Regions from separate parts of the Desulfovibrio sp. X2 genome, predicted to be linked through region 2. Evidence: predicted binding sites of a transcription regulator. Region 2 holds the regulator's gene; the other holds the start of a gene.
The links. Region 2 encodes HrcA, which represses chaperone genes, less so after heat shock. Its sites were predicted from a motif close to TGTTAGCACTCNNNNNNNNNGAGTGCTAACA; they were not measured.
Positions count from the first base shown of each region.

Region 1: a site for HrcA is predicted at 3,024-3,054, ahead of groES (co-chaperone GroES). Genes of this name have one in related genera too.

Region 1 is NZ_ATHV01000002.1:3,681-12,289, forward strand. Features, by position in the region: gene DSX2_RS00785 (ATP-binding protein) at 1-1,788, opposite strand, end outside; gene DSX2_RS00790 (phosphate/phosphite/phosphonate ABC transporter substrate-binding protein) at 1,785-2,798, opposite strand; gene groES (co-chaperone GroES) at 3,095-3,382, shown strand; gene groL (chaperonin GroEL) at 3,428-5,068, shown strand; gene DSX2_RS00805 (nitric-oxide reductase large subunit) at 5,316-7,649, shown strand; gene DSX2_RS00810 (TetR/AcrR family transcriptional regulator) at 8,601-8,609, shown strand, end outside.
Region 2 is NZ_ATHV01000032.1:48,080-56,688, forward strand. Features, by position in the region: gene dnaK (molecular chaperone DnaK) at 1-1,029, opposite strand, end outside; gene grpE (nucleotide exchange factor GrpE) at 1,137-1,724, opposite strand; gene hrcA (heat-inducible transcriptional repressor HrcA) at 1,735-2,823, opposite strand; gene DSX2_RS11180 (sodium:proton antiporter) at 2,978-4,765, shown strand; gene rfbD (dTDP-4-dehydrorhamnose reductase) at 4,762-5,643, opposite strand; gene rfbB (dTDP-glucose 4,6-dehydratase) at 5,640-6,662, opposite strand; tRNA gene DSX2_RS11195 (tRNA-Val) at 6,806-6,881, shown strand; gene DSX2_RS11200 (tRNA (cytidine(34)-2'-O)-methyltransferase) at 6,934-7,389, shown strand; gene DSX2_RS11205 (CobD/CbiB family cobalamin biosynthesis protein) at 7,562-8,518, shown strand.

The DNA.
Region 1 (8,609 bases), on a different contig from region 2:
GCGACGGTGCTTGCAGAGCTTGGAGCGGATGAAGATGGTGCCGTCGCTGCCGATGGAGTCGAAGGCGTTGTTGACGAGGTTCAGCCAGACGGACTTGAGCTTTTCCTTGTCGCCCCAGATGGGGGGGATGGTGGGGTCGAGGTCGGTTTCGACCTCCACGCGTTCCTGGCGGAAGATGGAGCGCACGAGGGAGACGACCTCGTCGAGGGATTCGTTCAGGTCCATCTCGCGCATGATGTTGGCGGACTGGCGGGAGAAGCCGAGGAGGTCGGCGACGATCTTCTTGCAGACCTTGGTCTGGCGCTCGATGATCTCGATGTCCTGGTGGGGCTGGGACTCCTTGGGCAGGTCCTCGAGGAGCATCTGGGCGTAGCCGAGGATGATGCCCAGCGGCGTGTTGATCTCGTGGGCCACGCCGCCCGCGAGGCGGCCGAGGTCTTCCATCTTCTGGGACTGGATGAGCTGTTCCTGGTAGTTTTTCAGCGCCGAGATGTCGCGCGCGGTCATGAGCAGGCCGATGATGCGGCCCTCGGCGTCGTGCACCGGGACCTTGACCACGTGGAACCAGCGCTTGGCCGTGTCGTGGGCGACCATGATCTCCTTGGACACGGTGCGGCCGTAGTCCAGCACCTCGCGCTCCTCGGCGGCGTTGGTGGCGCGGTCCTGGATGGCGAAGAGGGTGGGGTCCGAGGCGCCTACCACGTCCTCCTCGCGCAGGTTGAAGTAGCGGCGGAACGCCTTGTTGATGGCGCGGTAGCGGCCGTCGGCGTCCTGCAGGCTGACGAGGTCCGGGGTGACGTCGAAGATGGTGTGCAGGAGCTGCTGCTGGTGGGCGAGGTTCTTGCGCGTGGCCTCCAGCCGCTCGATGTGGTCCTTGAGGGAGACGGCCATGACGTCGAAGGCCTCGGCGAGGTCCTGGATCTCGTCGCCGCGGCTTTCCAGGTAGACCGGGCAGGAGCGGCAGGTCTCGAGCTTGGCCGGGAAGATGTCGGGCGAGCAGGCGTCGCAGAGCGTGCCCGCGAGGTGCCAGCAGCGTCTGGAGCGGTCCCCCCAGGCCGGGCATTCCTTCTTGTCGCAGGAGAGCATTTCCCAGCATTCGTGGGAGACGTCCGGGCCGACCACGACGTCGAGGTTGCCGCGGATGATCTCCTCGGCCGAGGTGCGCAGGACCTCGATGCGGCGGGTGATGGTGCGGGCGAAGACCGAGCCCACGCCCACGGCGAGCACGGCCACGAGGCCGATGGCCACGACGATGGCCATGGCCAGCTCTCGCCGGGCCTCCTGGATGGAGGTCTGGGAGAGGCCGACGCGCACCTGCCCGAGCCTGTTGCCGCCGAGCGCAATGGGCGCGGCGAAGTCGTAGATGAGCTCGTTCCTGCTCTTGAGGAGGCGCACGGAGATGTCGTGGCCTCCGGGGGCGGAGTTGACGCCGAGCAGGTCGATGGGGAAGCCGCCCTGGAACGAGTGGGCCAGGACCTGGCCCTGGGAGTCCTGGATGAAGGCGTAGATGATGTCCGAGCTGGTGTCCGCGGTCTCGTCCACCATGTTCTTCAGGCGCAGGAAGTCCACGGCGAGCATGGGGTCCACGCAGCGGGCGGCCAGGCTCTGGGCCAGGGAGGCGCCGCGGCGCTTGGCCTCGTGGGTCAGGGCGTTGCCCGCGATGGTGGAGGCCAGGATGATGGAGGCGATGCCCGCGGCGAAGAGCAGCACGCCGATTCCGGCGTAGATCTTGGCCGGGAAGGAGAGCCGTTCGAGCAGGCCGTAGGTGGAGCGCAGCCAGCGGGTCATTGCGCCACGTCCCCCCTGGGCAGGTCGCCGTTGGCGTCGAGCCGGTCGATGAGCTCGCGCACGGGGTCGAAGTCGGCGTTGTGGGCCGGGACGATGGCCTTGATGTGGGCGGCGTCGAGCACGGCGCGGCCCTCGGGCGTGTCGCGGGAGAGCGCCAGCAGGGCCTTCTGGATGCGGGCGACGATCTCGGGCGAGAGTCCCTTGCGCGCGCAGAAGACCCAGTTGGGGTATTCGGGCGTGCGGGCCAGGACGCGGATCTGCGAGAGGTCGATGCGGTCGGCGAGGAGCGCGCGGGTGCCGTCGCGCACGGTGCCGATGTCGTATTTTCCGGAGTAGACGGCCAGGACGACCTTCTCCTGCTTGCCGCCGGGCCCGGGGGCGAAGGCCAGCTCGGAGAAGTCCTCCTTGCGGATGCCGTGCTTGAGGAAGAGGCCGAGGGGGAAGAGGTAGCCGCCCGCGGACGAGGGGTCCACGGCGATCCAGCGCTTGCCCTTGCAGTCGGCCAGGGTCTGGATGGCCTTGTTGTCGGCGCGCACGATGATCTCGCCGCGGAAGCCGTCGCCCTCCTCGTCGCCCAGGATGCGGGCGAAGGCGCGGGCGCCGTAGCGGTCGGCCAGCTTCACGAAGACGAAGGGGTTGACGAAGGAGACGTCCAGCGCGCCCTGGGCCATGAGGTTGATGTTGTCCTGGAAGGTGTCCGGGTAGACCTGGCGCAGGGGCAGGCCGGTGGCCTTGCGCAGGTATTCGACGAGCAGGTGGTGGCGCTCGTAGGAGACGGAGTGGGAGTACTGGGGCAGGTAGGCGTAGGTGAGGCCCCCGCCCGGCTCGGTCACGGTGACGTCGGCGCGGCGGTCGAGGTCCACGGGAACGGGCTTGTCCGAGTCGCTCAGGTTGCCCACGAGGATGGCCAGGGCCAGGGCGGCGAAGGCGGCCAGGATGGGCGCGAGGAGCAGCGCCAGGCGGGCTATCTCCCCGCCGCTCGGGGAACGTTTGGGCTTCTGGGCGGTCATGGTTGGGGCCGAGCATACACGAGGCCGCGGACGGGAGGAAGCGCGGGGGGACGCTTGCGCCCGGCTTCACGAACGGCCCGTGGCGCGGCCTGCCGGGCGGCCTGCCGGACGGATCGATGCGGGGGCGGGCGAAGAATCGCGGGCGTCACCAAAAAGACGCGGACAATTTTGCGGAGCTCCGGTTGACAAAGAGGGGGCCGATTCTTATACGACGATGCGTCGTCTTGTTAGCACTCGCCCGAGTGGAGTGCCAACGTCACGCAGACAAGAGAACAACACCATTAGGAGGTTCATTCATGAAGCTGAAACCCCTGCACGACCGTGTTCTGGTCAAGCGCCTCGAGGAAGAGGAAAAGACCGCCGGCGGCATCATCATCCCCGATTCCGCCAAGGAAAAGCCCATCAAGGGTGAGGTCGTGGCTGCCGGTCCCGGCAAGTGCGGCACCGACGGCAAGAAGGTCGAGATGTCCGTGAAGAAGGGCGACAAGGTCCTGTTCAACAAGTACGCCGGCACCGAAGTGAAGGTCGACGGCGACGAGTTCCTCGTCATGCGCGAGGACGATATCCTGGCCATCATCGACTAATTTTCCCGACACCGATCCGCAGTATCCGCATAAGGAGGATGGAACATGCCCGCGAAGGAAATTCTTTTTGATACCAAGGCCCGTGAAAAGCTGAAGCGCGGCGTCGACAAGCTTGCCAACGCCGTGAAGGTGACCCTCGGACCCAAGGGCCGCAACGTGGTCATCGAGAAGAGCTTCGGCTCGCCCACGATCACCAAGGACGGCGTGACCGTGGCCAAGGAAGTGGAGCTCGAGGACAAGTTCGAGAACATGGGCGCCCAGATGGTCAAGGAAGTCGCTTCCAAGACCTCCGACATCGCCGGCGACGGAACCACCACCGCCACCATCCTGGCCCAGGCCGTGTTCAACGACGGCGTGAAGCTCGTGGCCGCCGGCCGCAACCCCATGGCCATCAAGCGCGGCATCGACAAGGCCGTGGAGAAGGTCGTCGAGGAGCTCGGCAAGCTGGCCAAGCCCACCCGCGACCAGAAGGAGATCGCCCAGGTCGGCACCATCTCCGCCAACAACGACGCCACCATCGGCAACATCATCGCCGACGCCATGGCCAAGGTGGGCAAGGAAGGCGTCATCACGGTCGAGGAGGCCAAGGGCCTCGAGACCACCCTGGACGTGGTCGAGGGCATGCAGTTCGACCGCGGCTACCTCTCCCCCTACTTCGTGACCGATCCCGAGAAGATGGTCTGCGAGATGGAGGAGCCGCTGATCCTCATCAACGAGAAGAAGATCTCCTCCATGAAGGACCTCCTGCCCGTGCTCGAGCAGGTCGCCAAGCTGGGCCGTCCGCTGGTGATCATCGCCGAGGACGTGGAGGGCGAGGCCCTGGCCACCCTGGTGGTCAACAAGCTGCGCGGCACCCTGCAGGCCGTGGCCGTGAAGGCCCCGGGCTTCGGCGAGCGCCGCAAGGCCATGCTGGCCGACATCGCCATCCTGACCGGCGGCCAGGTGGTCTCCGAGGACATCGGCGTGAAGCTCGAGAACGTCAACCTGACCACGCTCGGCAAGGCCAAGCGCGTGACCATCGACAAGGAGAACACCACCATCGTCGACGGCGCGGGCAAGGGTGACGACATCAAGGGCCGCGTGGCCCAGATCCGCCGCGAGATCGAGGACACCTCCTCCGACTACGACCGCGAGAAGCTCCAGGAGCGCCTGGCCAAGCTCGTGGGCGGCGTTGCCGTGATCAACGTCGGCGCAGCCACCGAGACCGAGATGAAGGAGAAGAAGGCCCGCGTCGAGGACGCCCTGAACGCCACCCGCGCGGCCGTGGAAGAGGGCATCGTCCCCGGCGGCGGCGTCGCCCTGGTGCGCTGCGCCAAGTCCCTGGACAAGCTGAAGGGCGCCGACGACGACGAGAGCGCCGGCATCGAGCTGGTCCGCCGCGCCATCACCGAGCCGCTCCGCCAGATCGCCAACAACGCGGGCGAGGAAGGCTCCATCGTGGTCGAGAAGGTCAAGGACGCCAAGGAAGCGATGGGCTACAACGCTGCCACCGGCGAGTACGAGGACCTGATCAAGGCGGGCGTCATCGACCCGAAGAAGGTCACCCGCATCGCCCTGCAGAACGCCTCCTCCGTGGCCGGCCTGCTGCTGACCACCGAGTGCGGCATCGCCGAGAAGCCCGAGGCCAAGAAGGACGTTCCGGCCATGCCGGGCGGCGGCATGGGCGGCATGGGCGGCATGTACTAGGCCCCCAGGCTCCGAAGCCTTACGCAAGCACGCACGAAAGGCCCGTCCCCGAAAGGGGGCGGGCCTTTTTTTCGCCCGCCGCGCCCGCCGCTCCAGCCGCAAATCCCCTCCACAAATCCCCTACTGCAAATCCTTTGATCGTCCCCCCGGCGGTTGACGTCTCCTCGCCAGGGGGCTAGGCCCGTATCATCCGAAAAAGCCTCGGCCCGCGCCGGAATCGTCTCGACCCGCAACCGGAGGATCCGCCATGCAGTCCGCCCAGCAGCCCCCAAAAAAACCGCAAGGCCCTGCCCCGCAGGCATCCGGCGGCCTGTCGCCCTGGTGGCGGCAGGGCGTCATCCTGACGCTGATCATCGGCTTCAGCCTGCAGATCTGGATCGCTGCCAAGAGCTACCAGGGCGCGCCGCCCATTCCGGAGCGCGTGGTGGACTCCGCCGGAGCCACGGTCTTCACCGGCGACGACGTGCGCGCCGGGCAGGAGGTCTTTTTGCGCTACGGGCTCATGGAGAACGGCTCCATCTGGGGCCACGGCGCCTACCTGGGGCCGGACTTCTCCGCCGCCTATCTGCACGACCTGGGGATGGACGCGGCGAACGACCTGGCGCAGCAAAGCTACGGCGCGGGCTACGCCACGCTGCCGGACAACGAGCGCGAGATCGTCCAGGCACGGGCATCGGCCCTCCTGCGCGAGAACCGCTACGACCCGGCGGACGGGATACTGCACTTCACGGACGAGGAGACCGCGGCCTTCAAGCGCGAGATCGCGCGCTGGACCGCCTACTTCGCCGCGCCCACGGACAACGGGGGCCTCAGCCGCAAGTTCATCGACAACCCGGTGGACCTGAAGGACCTCACGGCCTTCTTCGCTTGGACGGCCTGGGCCTCCATCGCGGACAGGCCGGGCGAGACCTTCTCCTACACCAACAACTTCCCCTACGAACCCATGCTCGGCAACCGGCCCACGGACAGCGCCGTGCTCTGGAGCGCGCTGAGCCTCATCACCCTGCTCGCGGCCACGGCGCTGGTGCTCTTCTCCTTCGGCCGCTTCAGCTACCTGGGCTGGAAGGGCACGGGCGAGCACGTGCACCCGCACATGCTGCCGGGCGGCGGCGGCCCCACGCAGCGCGCCACCATCAAGTTCTTCGTGGCCGTCTCGCTGCTCTTTTTGGCCCAGACGCTCATGGGCGGGGCCACGGCCCACTTCCGGGCCGACCCGGGCAGCTTCTACGGCCTGGACCTCTCGGCCGTGTTCCCCAGCAACATCCTGCGCACCTGGCACCTGCAGTCGGCCATCTTCTGGATCGCCTCGGCCTTCGTGGCGGGCGGGCTGGTGCTGGGCAGCGCCCTGGGCGGACAGACCGAGCCCAAGGGACAGGTGGCGGGCGTACACGCCCTGTTCTGGGCCCTAGTGGTGGTCATCGCGGGCAGCCTCCTGGGCGAGCTCCTGGGCATCCACCAGGTCTTCGGCAACCTCTGGTCCTGGTTCGGGGACCAGGGCTGGGAGTACCTGGACCTCGGCCGCTTCTGGCAGATACTGCTGGCCGTGGGCCTCGTGGGCTGGGTGGTCATGCTGCTGCGCGCGGTGAAGCCCGCGCTGGGCGACCCGGAACGCCGCGAGCTGACCTCGCTCTACCTGCTGGCGGCCGTGGCCATCCCCCTGTTCTACCTGCCCGCCTTCTTCTTCGGCAGCACCACCAACTTCACCATCGTGGACAACTGGCGCTTCTGGATCATCCACCTCTGGGTGGAGGGCTTCTTCGAGCTCTTCGTGACCGTAATGGTCGCCGTGACCTTCCACCGCCTGGGGCTGGTCACGCGGCAGACCGCGGCGCGCGTCATCTACCTGGACGCCATCCTCTTCCTGGGCAGCGGCATCGTGGGCACTGGCCACCACTGGTACTGGACCGGCCAGACCAACCTGAACATGGCCCTGTCCGCGCTCTTCTCGGCCATGGAGGTGGTGCCGCTCACGCTGCTCACCCTGGACGCCTGGGACTTCGTGAGCCTCACGCGCTCGCGCTGCGACGTCTGCGGCGAGCGGGTGGACATCCCGCACAAGTGGACCTTCTACTTCCTCATGGCCGTGGGCTTCTGGAACTTCGTGGGCGCGGGCATCTTCGGCTTCCTCATCAACCTGCCCATCGTCAGCTACTTCGAGGTCGGAACCCTGCTCACCCCCAACCACGGCCACGGCGCGCTCATGGGCGTCTTCGGCATGGAGGCCATGGCCCTCATGGTCCTGGCCTTCCGCCAGGTGCTTTCCGACGAGCAGTGGGCCGGGCCGGTGAAGTGGGTGCGGGTCTCGTTCTGGGGGCTGAACGCCGGGCTGGCGCTGATGCTCCTGGGCAGCCTGTTCCCGGGCGGCGTGCTGCAGTTCCTGGACGTGCTGCAGAACGGCTACTGGCACGCGCGCAGCCTGGCCTACACCGGCGGGGGCATGGCCCGGGCCCTGGAATGGGCGCGGCTGCCGGGCGACCTGGTCTTCATCTTCCTGGGCGCCCTGCCCATGGTCGTGGCCGCGTGCATGACCTACGCGCGCATGCGCCGGGGCCCGGCCCCGAGCGCGGTGAAGGAGGTCTGAGCGGCGGGGGGAGGCCCGGCGCCGGGAGAGGAGCGGACGGGCGGCGAAAGAGAAAGGGAAGCGCCCGGCCTCCGTCGGGGGTGCCGCCAGCGGCGCGGGCACGATGCACGCCATGGCGCGCGCCGCTGTCCGCTGCACCGGATTGGTCCATTTGCGGCCCGCAAGTGGTCCGGTGATTGGACCACCGGTCTGCCCGCAAGACGGTGCCGAAGAGGCCGGTCCATCGGCTCTCGGGGTCGGGAGCTGAAACAAGTAAACGCACCCGTGTCGGGAGGAGGCCCTCGGGCCATATTTCGGCAACTCTTCCTCAACAAATAAAAACTGTCTTTTCGGTATATTGAGATTCAGCCCAAAAAGGAGTGGAAAAAATTTCGCTGAACGCATTTTTTTGCTTGACCCATCCGGCCCAGATAGCTAGAAGGGACTTGCCTGCTGATTGAGTAATCAATCACAGGTTGGCAGGACGGCGCCCCCGATCCTGCCATGGTGAGGGTTGGAAAACGACGCCTGGTTGCCGGGCGGAAGGCGCGCAAGCCCGCCACGCTGTTCACGCGCGCACCAACTTCCGCCCGGCGCCACAGGCGGCCGGCCCGAACCGGGATGATCGTGATGTTCCCCGCTTGCCCCTCTACCGGGGTCCGTGCTTCGGCCGACGACGCATAGAGTCCCGCGGCAAGACGGTTGACATACCATGCATTGGCTCCACACAACACCTCCGCCTTTGTTGGGGCCCCAGTCCGACGGGGCCCCGCCTCTTTTCAAGCCTTTCTTCCGCACCATCTCGCCCCACGAAGCGCCGGGTCCAACCGCCCGGCGCTTCACCTCGCCCTTCGCCGGGCAGGACGGTGCGCAAGCCTGTCTGATCGTTCAGTGGATTGACAGGCGGCCGAGCACTCCGTATCCACTTGCCATTCACCATATCGCGCGCAGAGCGCAGGGGGCCGGACCAGGATGACCAAG
Region 2 (8,609 bases):
CACCAGCGGCATGCGGGTCATGCCGCCGACGAGGATGACCTCGTCCACGTCCTTGGCCGAAAGGTTGGCGTCGGCCAGGGCCTTCTTGCAGGGGCCCATGGTGCGCTCGACCAGGTCCTCGACCAGGGCCTCGAGCTTGGAGCGGCTGATCTTCATCATCAGGTGCTTGGGACCGGAGGCGTCGGCGGTGACGAAGGGCAGGTTGACCTCCGTCTCCATGGCCGAGGAGAGCTCCTTCTTGGCCTTCTCCGCGGCCTCCTTCAGGCGCTGCAGGGCCATGCGGTCCTTGGAGAGGTCGATGCCGGACTCCTTGCGGAACTCCTCGACCAGGTAGTTCATGATGCGCTGGTCGAAGTCCTCGCCGCCGAGGAAGGTGTCGCCGTTGGTGGCGCGCACCTCGACGACGTTGTCGCCGACCTCGAGGATGGAGATGTCGAAGGTGCCGCCGCCCAGGTCGAAGACGGCGATCTTCTGGTTGTGCTTCTTGTCGAAGCCGTAGGCCAGGGAGGCGGCCGTGGGCTCGTTGATGATGCGCTTGACGTCGAGGCCGGCGATGCGACCGGCGTCCTTGGTGGCCTGGCGCTGCGAGTCGTTGAAGTAGGCGGGCACGGTGATGACCGCTTCGGTCACGGTCTCGCCCAGGTAGGCTTCGGCGTCGGCCTTGAGCTTCTGCAGGATCATGGCCGAGACCTCGGGCGGCGTGTACTTCTTGCCCATTACCTCGACCGCTGCCTCGCCGTTGGGACCGGAGACGATCTTGTAGGCGCAGTGCTTCAGCCACTCGCCGACCTGCGGCGTGTCGAAATTGCGGCCCATGAGCCTTTTCACTGCGTAGACGGTGCGGTCCGGGTTGGTGACGGACTGGCGCTTGGCGATCTCGCCGACCAGCCGCTCCTTGTCCGTGAAGGCCACGATGGAGGGGGTGGTGCGTCCGCCTTCAGGGTTGGTGACGCACTTGGGGTCCTTGCCCTCCATGACGTAGACGCAGGAGTTCGTGGTACCGAGGTCGATGCCGATGATTTTGCCCATTATTAATCCTCCAACAGATGGAATTTTTGCGTCGTGACGATGGAATTCGCGAGTCAACCACGAGGTATAACCACAATTCTCGCGGAGTAAAGGGCAAGACGGAAACTTTATGCGTTTTTCGCGATCATGACCTTGGCCGGACGGATGACCCGGCCGTTCAGCTTGTAACCGCGCTGCAAAATGGCGGCCACGTGGTTGTCCTCGAGTCCGGAATCCGCGGTGACGCCCACGGCCTCGGCCCAGGCGGGATCGAACTCGTCGCCGACCGCGCCGACCTGCTCCAGGCCGTGGCGGGCCAGGGAATCGAGGAAGAGCTTCACTGTCATCTCCACGCCGATCACGAGGTCCTTGCAGGCCTCGTTGCCGCGGCCGTGCGCCAGGGCCAGCTCGAGGTTGTCGAGCACTGGCACGAGATCGGAGAGCACGGTCTCAGTGGCGTACTTGCGGAACTCGTCCTTTTCGCGCTCCAGGCGGCGCTTGGCGTTCTCGAGCTCGGCCAGGGCGCGCAGCTTCTCGTCCTCGGCGCGGCGCAGGGCCTCGCGGAAGGCCTCCTCGGGGCTTTGGGCCTCGGCGTTCTCGGCGGATTCGGCAGTTTCGGGGGCCTCGGGGGCCATCTCCTTCTCATGTTCGGACATGCTCTTATGTACCTCCATACCTTTCATGCGGGTGCGGTGGGCCGGGCGGACGGGGCGCATGGGCGCCCCGCTAGAAACGCTTGCGCAGGATGTCGCTGATGGCGTCGGCGGTGCAGGAGACCACGGGCATGAGCCCGGCGTAGTTCATGCGCATGGGGCCCAGCAGGCCGATGACGCCGATGGCCTGTCCCTGGGCGCCGTAGGGGCGGGCGATGACCGAGAGGCCCGGGAAGGGCTCCCCGCCCATGAGGCCGTCGATGCCCTCCTGGCGGTCGGCGCTGTCGGGACGATCCAGGCGGTCGAGGCGGTCCAGGGAGACGAGCACGCCGCCCGACTCCATGACCCTGTCCAGGATGTCGAGCAGGCGGGTGCGCTCCTCGAGCATGGACAGCAGGCGGCGGATGCTCTCCGGACCGGCGAATTCGGGCTGCGAGATGACGTTCACCGCGCCTTCCACGAAGAGCTCGCGTTCGCTCTCGGCGGCGACGGTCTCGCTGGCCAGGCGCAGCGCCTGGGTGAAATATTCGGACAGGGCGCTCCTGGCGCGCTCCATCTCGCGCAGCAGGTGGGCGCGCACCTGGGAGACGGTCTTGTCCGTGAAGAGGTCGTTCAGATAGTTGGCGTAGCGCACGAGGTCGTCCGAGGTGACCGGCCGCTCGAGCTCCACGAGCTTCTTCTGGATGAGGCCGCCCTGGAGCACCAGGATGACCATCACCAGCGTGGGCTTGATGAGCGCAAACTCGATGCGCTTCCAGCAGACCTCGCCCTGCATGGGGGCCATGACCATGCAGACCTGCTTGGACAGGCCGGAAAGCAGGCGGCAGGCCTGGCGCAGCAGGTCCGAGATGTCGCCCGCGGCCTCGCCCAGGGAGGAGACGATGATGCGGCGCTCCGGCTCCGAGAGGAACGCGGGGCGCACGCCCTGCTCCAGGTAGAGCTCGAAGGCCAGGGCGGAGGGCACACGGCCGGCCGAGGTGTGGGGCTGCTCCAGGTAGCCCTTCTCGGTCAGGTCCGCCATGACGTTGCGGATCGAGGCAGGGGAGAGGCCGAGGCCGGACGCGCGAGAGACCGTGCGCGACCCCACCGGCTGTGCGGTTTCGATGTACAGCTCGATGATGGTGGTCAGCGTGCGCGTCTCGCGTTCGTTCAGGACCGGCATGGTCCGGCGTCTCCTTTGCCCTCGGGCATGGCTCGCTCCTATGGGAGTGCTCAATGCGGGTAACAACGGCCCCCCCACCTGTCAAGGGACGAGGCTTGGAACAAAAGGCCCTTCGCCCTTGCGCGAGGCCCCCGGAACAGGGATAGTGGCGTCCATGGAACTGCACGCCCTGGGATCGGTCAGCCTCGCCCTCGTGCTCGGCGTTACCGGCTATATCTTCGCCAAGCGCCTCTCCCTGCCCGCCATCCTCTTCTATCTCCTGGCCGGGCTCGCGGCGGGCCCCCTGGGCGCGGGCCTCGTGCGCAGCTCGGACCTCGGCGACGGACTCCTGCCGCTGGTCGAATTCGCCGTGGCCATCATCCTCTTCGAGGGCGGCCTCCTGCTCTCCACACGCGGCTTCCTGCAGGCGCCCAAGGCCATCGCCCGGCTGCTCAGCGTGACCATCGCGATCACCGCGGCCGGGGGCACGCTGCTGGCCCGGTTCGTGCTCGGCCTGTCCTGGGACATCGCGCTGCTCTTCGGCGTCATGGCCGTGGTCACCGGGCCGAGCGTCATCGGCCCGCTGCTCAAGAGCCTCTCCTTTCCCCCCCGGCTTCGCGCCCTGCTGCACTGGGAGTCCATCTGGGGCGACGTGATCGGCGTGGTCTTGAGCGCCGTGGCCCTCAAGTTCGCCTCCCTGGCCGACCCGGCCACGCAGGCAGGCGAGCTGGCGACGGGCTTCCTGCTCGCGCTGTGCGCGGGCGCCGCGCTCGGCGCGCTCGGCGGGCTCTTCCTTTCACGCATGGTCCTGCCGCTGGTGGAGACGCTGCACGACGAAGGGCTGCCGGGCGTGGCGGCCTTCGCCGTGGCCATGGGCACCTTCGTGCTCTCGGGCCATCTGGTGCCCAACTCCGGTCCCATCGCCGTGGCCGTGGCCGGGTTCTTCCTGGCGCACCAGAAGCCGCGCACCCTGGCCGCCATCCGCCACTTCAAGGACCAGCTCGCGGCGATCGTGGTGGGCACGCTCTTCGTCCTGCTCTCGGCCACGGTGGACCCGGGGCTGCTCGCGGCGCAGTGGCCGCGCATGCTCCTCGTGGCCGCCGGGCTCGGCATCGTGGTCCGCCCCGTGGCCGTGGCCGCGGCGCTCGCCGGGACCGAGGTGCCCGCGCGCGAGCGGCTCTACGCGGCCGTGGTCTCTCCGCGCGGCATCGTCTGCCTGGCCAGCGCCGCCTACGCCGGGCTGGTCATGCCTTCGCGCGGGCACGAGGCCGTGCTCATGCTCGACACCATCTTCATGGTGGTGCTCCTCTCCGGCAGCTGGGCCACGCTCATGGGCGGGCCGCTGGCCTCGCTCCTCAAGGTGCGGACCCCGCCCGAGACCTCGGGCATCATCCTGGTCGGCCTGAATCCCTTTTCGCGGGCCGTGGCGCGGGCGCTCGCGCATCACGTGCCCGTGGTCTTCGTGGACCCGCGGGCCGACCGCTGCGAAGAGGTCCGGACGCAGGGCGAGCGAGTCTTCTGCGCCGAGGTACTGGCCGAGGACATCTACGAGGAGGCCTTCAACGAGGGCTACGGACGGCTCTTGTGCCTCTCGCGCAACGACGCCCTGAACATGCTCGTGGCCGGACCGGCCGCGCGGCAGATGGGGGCCGGGCACGTCTGGCAGAGCCGGGCCGTGCGGCCGGAGAAGGCTTTCGCCCAGGAGGTCCAGGGGCTTCCCCTGGCCTTCCCCCCCGAACTCGTGATCGGCGAGGCGGCCGACGCCGTGTCAGAGGGGCGGGGACGGGTGGAGGAGCTGGGCTGCCCGCCGGGAGAGGCGCCCGGGGGGGCGAAGGTGGTGCCGCTCTTTCGCGTCACGCACGACGGCCGCGGCGTGCAGGTCGTGACCGACGCCGCGGACGTGGCAGGCACCGAGGGGCGCTGCCTGTGCTATCTGGAGGATGGGCAGGCCTTTTCCGGCTAGTCGTCGTGCTCGGTCAGACCGAGATCCCTGAAGACATAGTCGCGCAGCCCCTGCTCCCAGGGGCGCGGTGTCGCCCCGGTGGCGTGGGTGAACTTGTCCAGGTCGAGGACCGAGTATCTCGGCCGCTTGGCCTTGGCCGGCCATTCGGCGCTGGTGATGGGCTCCACGCGGCAGCGCAGCCCGGCCAGCTTGATGGCCTCCGCGGCCAGCTCGCACCATGTCGCCTTGCCGCTCGAGCAGAGGTGGAAGAGGCCGCTCGCGCCGGATTCGAGGAGCAGGACGGAGTTGACCGCGAGGTCCGGCGTGTAGGTCGGCGAGCCGGTCTGGTCCGCGACCACGCTGAGCTTGTCCCGCTCCTTGGCCAGGTGGAGGATCTTGGAGACGAAGTTCTCCTTGCCCGGGCCGAAGAGCCACGACGTGCGGATGACGAGCAGCCCCGGCGAGTCGATCTCGAAGAGCACCTGCTCCCCGGCGAGCTTGGTCTGGCCGTAGACCGACTCGGGCGAGGGCTTGTCCTCCGGGGTGTAGGGTGCGTCCTTCCTGCCGTCGAAGACGAAGTCCGTGGAGTAGTGCACGAGCGGGACGGCAAGCTCGCGCGCCGTGAGGCCGATGAGGCGGGGCAGATTGCGGTTCAGGCGGCAGGCCTCGTCGCGGTCGTCCTCGGCCTTGTCCACCGCGGTGTAGGCCACGGTGTTGAAGATGGCCGAGGCCTCGTGCTCGCGGCAGTGGTCGCGCAGCTTCCCCTGGTCGAAGGGGTCGAAGTCGGACCGTCCCACGGGCAGGGCCTCCCAGCCCGCTGCCGTGAGCGCCTCGCACAGGGCCCGGCCGAGCAGGCCGCTGCGCCCGCCGAGGACCACGGCACGTTTGCCTCCGCTCATCGGCGATCTCCGTACCAGGCGTCCATGAAATCCCGGTAGGCGCCGCTCTGCACGGATTCGAGCCAGGCCTCGTTGTCGCGGTACCAGGCCACGGTGGCGGCCAGGCCGTCGGCAAAGGATATCTCCGGCGTGAAGCCGAGCGCCTTGCGGGCGTACTCGAAGCCCATGGCGTAGCGCCGGTCGTGGCCGGGACGGTCGGTGACGTGGCGGATGAGGCTCTCCGGCTTGCCGAGGATGGCGAGCAGGGTGCGCACCACCTCGATGTTCGCCTTCTCGTTGTCGCTGCCGAAGTTGTAGACCTCGCCCGGCGTGCCCTTCATGAGGGCCAGCTCCACGCCGCGGCAGTGGTCCAGCACGTGGATCCAGTCGCGCACCTGCATCCCGTCGCCGTAAACGGGCAGGGCCTCGTCGCTCCTGGCCTTCATGATCATCAGCGGGATGAGCTTCTCCGGAAACTGGTAGGGCCCGTAGTTGTTGGAGCAGCGCGTCACCAGCACGGGCAGGCCGTAAGTCTTGAAGTAGGCGCGGCAGAGCATGTCCGCCGAGGCCTTGGAGGCCGAGTAGGGCGAGTTGGGCGCGAGGGGGGTCGTCTCGACGAACTTCCCCTCGGGGCCGAGCGCGCCGTAGACCTCGTCCGTGGAGACGTGGACGAAGCGGGCCAGCCCGACGCGGCGGGCGACCTCGAGCAGCACCTGCGTGCCCATGACGTTGGTCGTCAGGAAGGGCGCGGGGTCGGCGATGGAGCGGTCGACGTGGGTCTCGGCCGCGAAGTTGACCACGGCGTCGATGGCCTGGTCGCGCAGGATTGACTCGACCAGACAGGAGTCGGCGATGTCGCCCCTGACGAAGAGGTAGCGCGAGCCGCCGAGTTTTTCCTCGATGTCCCGCAGGTTCAGCGGGTTGCCGGCATAGGTCAGCTTGTCGAGGTTGACGATGATGACGTCGTCGCGCGTGGCGAGAAGATGGCGGATGAAGTTGCTGCCGATGAAGCCGCATCCGCCCGTGACGAGCAGCCGCATGGGATTCCCCCCAGGCAGTGGACTCGGGTGGTTTACCCGGTCCCGCAAGCCTTATAGGAAAGGCTCCGGCATGGCAAATCCGGAAAAAACCGAAAAAAGGGCTTGCGGAGGTCCGGGGTTTTGCGTATCTAGTCTCTCCCTTCGGGCGATTAACTCAGCGGTTAGAGTGCCATCTTCACACGGTGGAAGTCGAAGGTTCAAATCCTTCATCGCCCACCACGGAATCAAAAGCCCTGGTTCGCCAGGGCTTTTTTCTTTTTCGGAGTCCAGCATGCACGTGGTTCTCTTCGAGCCGGAAATCCCTCCCAACACGGGCAGCATCGCCCGGCTGTGCGCGGCCACGGACACCCCCCTGCACCTCGTGGGCAAGCTCGGCTTCTCGCTCGAGGACCGGTACCTCAAGCGTGCCGGGCTGGACTACTGGCCCCACGTGCGACTCTCCGTCTGGGAGACCTGGGAGGAGTTCGAGAAGAAGGTCGCGCCGTCTCGCCTGGTCCTGTCCAGCGCCAGGCGGGGCACGCCGCACCACGAGTTCGCCTACCGGCCGGACGACGCCCTGGTCCTGGGCTGCGAGACCCGCGGCCTTCCGGACTGGTTCTTCGAGCGCTACGCCGACCACGTGCGCATCCCCATCTGGGGGCAGGTGCGCAGCATCAACATCGCCAATGCGGCCTCCGTGCTCCTCTACGAGGCCTATCGCCAGACGGGCGGACTCACCGGCAGATAGCCGCCGTTCACGGCCTCGATCCGGCTTGCGACAGGGCTTTTCGTGCGCCGGGGGTGTGCTCCCGTGCGCTTTAAGGTATGCTCCGCGTACGCGGCCTCCTGGCCCCGACGCGCCGGGGCACGGAAATCCGTTCCGCCCGGCCTGCTGCGGCCTCACCACTAGGAGCATGCGCATGGATATCTTCGGCTTTCCCGGCTATTGGATTCCCCTGGCCGCCCTGGCCCTGGATCTGGCTTTCGGCGATCCGCAGCGCCTGCCGCATCCCGTCCGCCTGATCGGCCGCCTGCTCGACGCCGAGGAGGCGGCGGCCGTGCGGCTGTCCGAGAACCTGCGCCGTCCTGCGGGCATCGCCTTCGTTGTCTGCAACGCCGCCCTGGCGTTTCTCGTCGCCAAGCTGTTGTGCCGCCTCCCGGCCGTCGGCCCGCTCGTGGCGCTCTACCTCGCGTTCGCCGGGCTGGCCCTGGGGCAGCTGCTGCGCGAGGGCAGGGCGGTTTCCCGGGCGCTCGAGGGCGGCCGACTGGACGAGGCGCGCGGCCTGCTCGCCGGGCTGGTCACGCGGGACACCTCGGCCATGGGGCCGGACGAGGTGCGCAAGGCGCTGGCCGAGACCCTGTCCGAGAACCTCTGCGACGGCCTCGTGGCCCCCTTCTTCTTTCTGGTCCTCGGCGGGGTGCCGCTGCTGTGGGCCTACAAGACGGTCTCCACCATGGACTCCATGTGGGGCTACCGTACGCCCCGCTTCGAGCGCCTGGGCTTTGCCGCGGCCAGGACCGACGACGTGCTGGCCTTCCTGCCCGCCCGCTTGACGGCCCTGGCGCTGCTCGCGGCCGGCTGGCTCGGCGGCAGGCGCCCCGAGGACGGATTCACCCGGATATGGTCGGACGCGCGCCGCATGGAAAGCCCCAACGCGGGCTGGCCCATGTCCGCTGCGGCCTGGGTCATGGACGCGGCCATGGGCGGCCCGGCCGTGTACTTCGGCAAGCGCAAGGACAAGCCCGTGCTCGGCCCGGCAGGCCGCACCTGGAGCGCCGCGAAGCTGAACGGCCTGGAGCGGCTCCTGGCCGTTTCCGGCTTCGGACTCTGCCTGTGCATGCTCGCCTATTTCGGCCTGCTCATGGCCCGGGGATGATGCGCCTGATAATGCTCGTGCAGCGGTGGTGATGCATAGATGGGCATATGCAGCAGCGACGCAATACGGCTCCGCCATGAACGCCGGACAT